Linked DNA regions of Exiguobacterium sibiricum 7-3. The protein of the gene in region 1 interacts with the protein of each later gene in a pairwise test. Links are inferred from orthologs where the notes say so. Each region holds a gene or a part of one and is shown on either strand. Other genes may lie near its edges.

Region 1 (4,820 bases):
ATCCCGCAAATGCGGGGGAACCGGACCACCATCTGATCGACGAACGAGTTCAAGCGCCTGATCAATCGCGGTAATGACAGTGTTTGATTTCGGAGCCGTCGCGAGATACAAAACGGTCTCGGCGAGCGGAATCCGTGCCTCTGGGAAACCAATGTATTCGCAGGCCCGAGCACACGCATCGACGATCAGCAGAGCTTGCGGATCGGATAATCCGATATCTTCTGCCGCATGGACGTAGAGTCGACGGACGATGAAACGCGGGCTTTCCCCGGCTTCAATCATGACGGCAAGCCAGTAAAGGGCAGCGTCGGGGTCTGAGCCGCGAATCGATTTGATGAAGGCCGAGATGACATCATAATGCCGGTCTCCGTCTTTATCGTATTTCAACGCTTTTTGTTGAATCGATTCTTCGGCCACGGCAAGATCAATCGTGATTTCGCCGTCAATTTCCGGTGTTGTCAGAACTGCGAGTTCGAGTGCGTTGAGAAGCGCCCGGTAATCGCCATCCGAGAGCTTGACATAATGATCAACGGCTTCCTCGGTGACAGTGACCGGATACTTGCCGAGCCCACGGTCTACGTCTTTTAAAGTCCGGTTTAGGACAATTCGCAGATCGTCCGTCGTCGGTGTTTCAAACCGAAAAACGGTCGCCCGGGATAACAGGGCAGCATTGACTTCGAAGCTCGGGTTTTCCGTTGTCGCGCCGATCAGTGTAATCGTTCCGGCTTCAAGGGCAGGCAGTAAGGCGTCTTGTTGCATTTTATTGAAACGGTGGATTTCATCTAAAAATAAAATAGTTTTTTGTTGGTCAAACTGTAAACGGGATTCCGCTGCTTTTAAGACTTCGCGCAACTGATCAAGTTTTGCCGTGACGGCATTTAATTGTTCAAACGCCGATTTCGTATAACTTGAAATGACACGGGCAAGCGTCGTTTTTCCGGTTCCCGGTGGTCCGTAAAAAATAACGGTCCCAAGCCGGTCAGCGAGAATGGCCCGGCGTAACAAGGTCGATTCTCCGATTAAATGGCGTTGTCCAACGATTTCGTCCAGTGATTGAGGGCGCATCCGATTGGCAAGCGGCCCGGCCGGAGAATGTGATTCAAATAAATTAGCCATAGGTAGCGTTCCTTCTTTCAACTTTTAGCTACTACTATACTAGAAAGGATGTCTTTTCGCATGATGAAAATCTCGACAAAAGGACGTTATGGTCTGACAATCATGATTGCACTCGCCAAAGGAGGCGAGGCAAAGCCATTGTCTTTAAAGAAAATTGCGCAGATGTATGATCTGTCCGAGCACTACCTGGAGCAATTGATTGCTCCGCTCCGAAACGGCGGTCTCGTCAAAAGTGTCCGCGGAGCATATGGTGGATATAAATTAGGCCGTTCAGCCGAAGACATTACAGCAGGGGATATCATCCGTCTGCTCGAAGGTCCACTTGTCGTCGTCGAAGGCGATAACTGTGACGAAGTGACGAAACGGAAATTGTGGGATAAAATTCAAAGTGCCGTCGATCAAGTTCTGGATACGACGACATTAAAAGATTTAGCCGAAGAAGACGACACAGGTTATATGTTTTATATATGAGAGGTGAAAAACGATGATGTATTTTGATCACGCTGCAACGACGCCGATGCGGTCCGAAGTGTTGGACAAGATGACGCCTTACATGCTTGAGCAATTCGGGAATCCGTCAAGCGTCCACGCATTCGGACGAACAGGGCGGGCTGCGATTGATACGGCACGACGAATGATGGCAACGGAATTGAACGCAAAACCAACAGAAATCATCTTTACGAGCGGTGGCACGGAAGCAGATAACTATGCCATCATCGGTGCTGCCATGCAGTACCAGTCGAAAGGCCGTCATGTCATCACGACACGGTTTGAGCACCATGCCGTGCTCCATGCCTTCGAGGAACTGGAGAGACGGGGATTTGACGTGACGTATCTCGAAATTCCTGAGTCCGGTATCGTGACGGAAGAAGCCTTACGTGCGGCTGTTCGGCCGGATACAATTTTAGTATCCATCATGTTCGGAAATAACGAAGTCGGAACGGTCCAGCCGATTGCGGCATGCGGTCGCTTCTTGCGGGAACAACAGATTGTGTTCCATACGGATGCCGTTCAGGTATTTGCGAAGTCACCGATCGATGTGGAAGCGATGCACATCGATTTGTTGTCGGCATCGAGTCATAAAATCAATGGGCCAAAAGGCGTCGGATTGTTATATGTCCGTTCTGCTATCAAGTTAGCTCCTCAATCGTATGGAGGGGAACAGGAACGGAAGCGTCGTGCCGGAACCGAAAACGTCGCCGGCATCGTCGGGTTTGCGGAAGCAGTCCGGTTGACGGCAAAGGAACGGGAGAAGCAGGCTGAACAGTACCAACTGTTACGGACGACCTTGCTCGAACGGCTTCGAACTTCAACGATTGAGTTTGAAGTCAACGGGGCAGAAGGCTTGCCACAAGTCATTAACCTGTATTTCCCGAATGTCGAAATTGAACCATTTTTAATTATGCTCGATATGCGTGGGATTGCCGTTTCAAGCGGAAGTGCCTGTACGGCAGGATCGGTTGAGCCATCGCATGTCTTGTCAGCGATGTATGGTGAAAATCAGCGGACGAAACAATCGGTCCGGATCAGCTTTGGGCGGGGAAATGATGAGGCACAAGTCGAACTGCTCGCACAAGGCCTGATAGATGTCGTAAAATCGTTTCAGAACAATTAAGAGGTGAAAACAATGAACACACGCGCAAAAGCACCGGAGGAAACAACGGTCGTCGTCGGGATGTCCGGCGGTGTTGATTCTTCCGTTACGGCTTATTTATTAAAAGAACAAGGATACAACGTCATCGGGATTTTTATGAAGAACTGGGACGATACAGATGAAAACGGATTTTGTACGGCAACGGAAGATTACGAAGATGTCATCGCCGTCGCCAATCAAATCGGCATTCCGTATTACGCAGTCAATTTCGAAAAAGAGTACTGGGACAAAGTCTTTACGTATTTCTTGGATGAATATAAACTCGGTCGGACACCGAATCCGGATGTCATGTGTAATAAAGAAATTAAATTCAAAGCATTTCTTGACCATGCGATGCGCCTAGGAGCAGACTTTGTTGCGACGGGGCATTATGCTCGTGCCGTGTACGAAGACGGCGAGCATAAATTATTGCGCGGCGTCGATACAAATAAGGATCAAACGTATTTCCTGAACCAACTGTCACAGGATCAAATCGCTAAAGCGATGTTCCCAATCGGACACATGGAAAAATCAGAAGTGCGGAAAATCGCGGAAGAAGCGAACCTTGCGACAGCGAAGAAAAAAGACTCGACCGGCATTTGTTTCATCGGGGAACGAAACTTCAAACAGTTCCTCAGTCAGTATCTGCCGGCGCAACCGGGTGAAATGCGGACACTCGACGGCAAAACGATGGGGCGTCATGACGGTCTGATGTACTACACGATGGGACAACGTCATGGTCTTGGAATTGGTGGAGACGGAGAACCGTGGTTCGTCGTCGGGAAAAACTTAAAAGAGAATATCTTATTCGTTGAGCAAGGATTCCATAATGAATTGCTTTATTCAGAAGGACTGTATGCGTCTGACATCAGCTGGACGGCAACGATGCCGGTCGGAACAGAATTCCGTTGTACGGCGAAGTTCCGTTACCGTCAAACGGATACACCTGTGACGGTTCGTATCCTTGACGGCGGACGTTTAGACGTCGCGTTCGACGAACGGCAACGGGCGATTACCCCCGGACAAGCTGTCGTTTTCTATGACGGCGACGTCTGTCTCGGTGGGGCGACGATTGATGATGCGTACAAAGCAGGTCAAGCATTAACGTATCTTGCGTAAGGGAGAGAGTGAAATGAACTACAATGAAGTCGGGTTCCGACACCTGGAGTCCGGTAATTATGAATTGGCGGCACAAGCTTTTAATGATGCCATCGAAGAACAACCAAATGATCCGACAGGTTACGTCAATTTAGGGACATTGCTCCAATCGATGGACGATGCTGATCGGGCAATCCTGTTTTACGACAAGGCACTGACGATTGATTCGACGTTTGCCAGTGCTCATTATGCCAAAGGGGCATTGTATTTCTCGGCAGATTTATTAGTTGAAGCAGAAGAATCGTTGCGTCTTGCCTTATTACACGGACTCGATGACGCTGACCTTCATTTCATGCTCGGTCTGACGTATCAAAAGCTGGGCGATCCGGTTCGGGGAATTCCACGTCTGAAGCAAGCGACGGAACTGAATGGGGTGGATGTTGAAATCGCCTTCCAGTACGGTCTTGCCCTTGCTCAGAACGAACAGATTGAAGAAGCGGCTGAAATCTTCGAACAAGTATTATTGCTGGAAGAGACACATACGGATGCCCGTTATAACTATGCCATCGCACTGGCCTTTTTAGGTCAGCAGGAAGCGTGTTATACGGAACTTGAAACCGTTCTTGCCTATCAGCCGAACCATACGCTGGCGAAGGATGCGAAAGCGAAGATGGATGCCTTGTTGAACTAAAAAAAAGCGTTGCGACCGATGAACATATCGGTTTCGCAACGCTTTTTTAGTTAATGACCAACTTCACGTACGATCCGTAACGGTGGACCGGAAAAGTCTTCATACGCTTCGTCCATGTTTTTAGTGTACAGTTCGATAACATTTTGTTCCGTATCTTTAAAATAAGCGGAGTATTCCTTGTCATTTGATGTCTGCTGCTCATCCCATTCACGAATCTTGACATCAATTGCAGCAGTACGTAACAGGTCAAGTGCTTCATTAAACTTGTTTTTCTCGATATAA
Region 2 (4,318 bases), 260 kb from region 1 along the record:
GTGGCAGAACGTGCGACTCGCTTAGGGGAACCCGCTTGGATGATCTCTAAGCGTCAAGACGCACTGGATCTTGCCCCAACGCTCGCATTGCCAAAAGTAGAAAAAATCAAAATCGGTGGCTGGAACTTCACAGAGGGAACAGCAGATCTTGAGACAGTAACAGGTCTGACACCGGATATCGAAACATTGATCGGTGAAAACCGTGACCATATGCTGATCACGCGCAACGGACAACTCGTTCACGCGCAAAACAGCGAAGCGGCGAACGGTGTCATCTTCACGACACTCGAAGACGCAATGAAACATCACCCAGAACTGATCGAGAAATACTTCATGACAGAAGGCGTCAACGTCAATGAAGACCGTCTCGCAGCACTCAACGCGGCACTCATGAACGGCGGTACATTCCTTTATGTACCAAAAGGCTTGAAGTTGACGGTTCCGATGCAAGCAATCTATACGCTGGAGCAAGCGGGTGGTGCACTTTACCACCATGCGATCATCATTGCTGACGCGGACAGCGAACTGACGTATATCGAAAGTTTCGTGTCGTATGGCGAAGAAGCGCATAACGTCAACGTCGTCACGGAAGTGTTCGTTGAAGACAACGCCAAAGTCCTCTTTGGTGGTGTCGATACACTGGCAAAAGGTGCTGTCACATATATGAACCGTCGCGGTGTCGTCAAACAAGGCGCGAAACTCGAATGGGCACTCGGTCACATGAATGACGGAAACACGATCACAGAAACGAAAACACACCTCGTCGGTAACGATTCGTTCTCTGACACGAAAGCCGTAACGGTTGGTCGTGGCGATCAAAAACAAAACTTCAACGTCCGGACAGACCATTTTGGTAAAGGTTCGGAAGGTTTCATCTTGATTCACGGTGTTCAAAAAGATTCGGCAACATCGATCTTCAACGGAACATCGATGATTCACCATGGCGCTTCAAAATCAAACGGTGTCCAAACGGAACGTGTACTCATGTTGTCTGAAAAGGCACGTGGTGACGCGAACCCGATCCTCTTGATTGATGAAGATGATGTCATGGCAGGACACGCGGCATCTGTCGGCCGTGTCGACGAACTTCAACTCTACTACTTGATGAGCCGTGGTTTATCACGTAAAGAAGCAGAACGTCTTGTCGTTCATGGTTTCTTACAACCGGTCGTTTCAGAACTCGCGATTGACTCTGTCAAAGAACGTCTCGTTCAAGTGATCGAAGGGAAAGTAAACTAATATGGGAATCGATGCATCCATCCGCAATCAGTTTCCGATTCTTGACCAACAGGTTAATGACCGGAAACTCGTCTATTTAGATAGTGCGGCTTCGTCACAAAAGCCGCTCGTCGTCATTGAGGCGATTGACAACTACTACAAGACGGTTCATTCGAATGTGCACCGTGGCGTCCATACGCTCGGAACACGAGCGACGGATGCGTACGAAGGTGCGCGTGAGAACGTACGTCGTTTCATCAAGGCGCAACACCATGAAGAGATTATCTTTACCCGCGGGACGACAACGGCGATCAATATCGTCGCGTCGAGTTACGGAATGGAGCATGTCGAAGAAGGGGACGAGATTGTCGTCACATACCTGGAGCACCATGCGAATTTGATTCCGTGGCAACAAGTCGCGAAAAAGAAAAAAGCGAAACTGAAATATGTCGATTTGACAGCGGACGGTCGTGTGACGATTGAAGCGGTCAAAGCACAAATTTCCGATCAGACGAAAGTCGTCGCGATGGCGCATGTCTCGAACGTCCTCGGGACGATCAATCCGATCAAAGAAGTGACACAACTTGCGCACGCTGTCGGTGCCGTCATGGTCGTCGACGCAGCGCAAAGTGCACCGCACCAACAAATCGATGTCACGGATCTCGATTGTGATTTCCTGGCGTTTTCGGCACATAAAATGTGCGGACCAACCGGTATCGGCGTCCTGTACGGCAAAAAAGCATTACTCAATGCGATGGAGCCGGTCGAATTCGGAGGCGAGATGATTGACTACGTCGGGCTTGAAGAGTCGACGTTCAAACCATCACCGTACCGGTTCGAAGCGGGAACACCGATCATCGCAGGAGCTGTCGGCTTGTCGGCAGCAATCGATTTCTTGGAACAAATCGGACTCAGTAACATCGAAGCCCACGAACGTGAGCTTGCCCAGTACGCGATGGCACAAATGCGTGACATCGAAGGACTGACGATTTACGGTCCGGAAGAACGGGTGGGTCTCGTCACCTTTAATCTCGGTGATGTCCACGCACATGATGTCGCGACGGTACTCGATATGCAAGGCATCGCCGTCCGTGCCGGTCACCATTGTGCGCAACCGCTGATGCGCTGGCTTGGAGCCAGTTCAACGGCACGAGCAAGCTTCTACCTGTATAATACAAAGGAAGAAGTAGATGCATTAGTAACAGGACTTCGCCAAACGAAGGAGTATTTCAGTCATGGATTTTAACAATCTCGATCACTTGTACCGTCAAGTGATCATGGACCACTATAAAACGCCCCGCAATCGTGGTGCGATTGACGGTGGTGTGACAATCGATATGAACAATCCGACATGTGGCGACACAATCCGTCTGCAACTCGCAATCGAAGACGATATCGTCAAAGATGCGAAGTTCGACGGCGAAGGATGTTCCATCAGTATGGCGTCTGCGTCGATGATGACACAGGCCGTCAAAGGAAAAACAGTCGAAGAAGCATTACAACTCGCCAACGTCTTTTCCGAGATGGTTCAAGGAAAAGATTATGACGATGAGAAATTTGATCTGGGAGACGCGGAAGCACTGTCTGGTGTGACGAAATTCCCGGCACGAATCAAGTGTGCGACACTTGCCTGGAAGGCGCTCGAACGCGGCGTCGAAGAAGGGAAGTAACTTCGGTCAGTAAGTAAGAGGAGGAAACGAACATGGCTAAGAACATGCCTGAAATTGGCGATTATAAATATGGTTTCCACGATCGCGATATCTCGATCTTCCGTTCTGGACGCGGCTTGACGACAGAAGTCGTCGAGACGATCTCGAAAATGAAGGAAGAACCGCAATGGATGCTTGATTTCCGTCTGAAATCACTCAAGATTTTCAACGAACAATCAATGCCAGCATGGGGCGGCGACCTATCAGATCTTCGTTTTGATGACATCACGTACTATGTTAAACCATCAGAACGTGCTGAAAAATCATGGGATGAAGTACCGGAAGAAATCAAACGTACGTTTGACAAACTCGGAATCCCGGAAGCTGAGCAAAAATACCTCGCAGGTGTTTCAGCACAGTATGAATCAGAAGTGGTTTACCACAACATGAAGAGTGAGCTTGAAGATCAAGGAATCGTCTTCAAAGATACGGATACAGCACTGAAAGAAAACGAAGATTTATTCCGTGAGTACTTCGGTAAATTGATTCCGCCGACGGATAACAAGTTCGCTGCTCTTAACACAGCGGTCTGGTCGGGTGGATCATTCATCTACGTACCAAAAGGCATCAAGATGGATACGCCGCTTCAAGCCTACTTCCGGATCAACTCGGAAAACATGGGTCAATTCGAGCGGACGTTGATCATCGTGGACGAAGAAGCATCGGTGCATTACGTCGAAGGATGTACGGCACCGGTCTACACGACGAACTCGCTTCACTCAGCAGTCGTTGAGATCTTCATCAACAAAAACGCGTACTGCCGTTACACGACAATCCAAAACTGGGCGAACAACGTCTACAACCTCGTTACGAAACGTGCGATCTGTGAAGCCGGCGCGACGATGGAATGGGTCGATGGTAACATCGGTTCGAAATTGACGATGAAATATCCAGCCGTCATCTTAAAAGGTGAAGGTTCACGTGGTATGACATTATCAATCGCGATCGCGGGTAAAGGTCAACACCAAGATGCGGGCGCGAAGATGATTCACCTTGCACCAAACACGTCGTCGACAATCGTCTCGAAGTCGATTTCAAAACACGGTGGGAAAGTAACGTACCGTGGAATTGTCCACTTTGGTCGTAAAGCGACCGGCGCACGTTCGAACATCGAATGTGACACGTTGATCATGGACAACCAGTCGACATCAGATACGATTCCGTACAACGAAATTCTCAACGATAACATTTCGCTTGAACACGAAGCGAAGGTGTCGAAGGTCTCAGAAGAGCAATTGTTCTACTTGATGAGCCGCGGGATTTCACAAGAAGAAGCAACGGAAATGATCGTCATGGGCTTCATCGAGCCGTTCACAAAAGAATTGCCGATGGAATATGCGGTCGAAATGAACCGTCTCATCAAGTTCGAGATGGAAGGTTCAATCGGATAA

What was found. Proteins that work in one complex are often made in the same cells at the same time.
Region 2: the proteins of P402_RS0105885 (region 1) and sufU interact in binary tests that used the Escherichia coli proteins (3 or more experiments, as listed by UniProt). The link is inferred for Exiguobacterium sibiricum 7-3 from one-to-one orthologs.

The regions. Positions count from the first base shown.
Region 1 is NZ_KK211190.1:985,448-990,267, forward strand. What follows is about bases 814-3,665. They hold P402_RS0105885 (cysteine desulfurase family protein), read left to right. Parts: upstream 814-1,600; coding sequence 1,601-2,731; downstream 2,732-3,665. Other genes in these bases: P402_RS0105875 (replication-associated recombination protein A), read right to left, coding at 814-1,116; cymR (cysteine metabolism transcriptional regulator CymR), read left to right, coding at 1,180-1,587; mnmA (tRNA 2-thiouridine(34) synthase MnmA), read left to right, coding at 2,744-3,665. Also shown: more of P402_RS0105875, read right to left, coding at 1-813; more of mnmA, read left to right, coding at 3,666-3,868; P402_RS0105895 (tetratricopeptide repeat protein), read left to right, coding at 3,882-4,538; P402_RS0105900 (VOC family protein), read right to left, coding at 4,589-4,820. UniProt on the Escherichia coli protein: Master enzyme that delivers sulfur to a number of partners involved in Fe-S cluster assembly, tRNA modification or cofactor biosynthesis. Catalyzes the removal of elemental sulfur from cysteine to produce alanine.
Region 2 is NZ_KK211190.1:724,117-728,434, forward strand. What follows is about bases 1,189-4,170. They hold sufU (Fe-S cluster assembly sulfur transfer protein SufU), read left to right. Parts: upstream 1,189-2,453; coding sequence 2,454-2,888; downstream 2,889-4,170. Other genes in these bases: sufD (Fe-S cluster assembly protein SufD), read left to right, coding at 1,189-1,239; P402_RS0104630 (cysteine desulfurase), read left to right, coding at 1,241-2,464; sufB (Fe-S cluster assembly protein SufB), read left to right, coding at 2,921-4,170. In the rest of the region: more of sufD, read left to right, coding at 1-1,188; more of sufB, read left to right, coding at 4,171-4,318. UniProt on the Escherichia coli protein: A scaffold on which IscS assembles Fe-S clusters. Exists as 2 interconverting forms, a structured (S) and disordered (D) form. The D-state is the preferred substrate for IscS.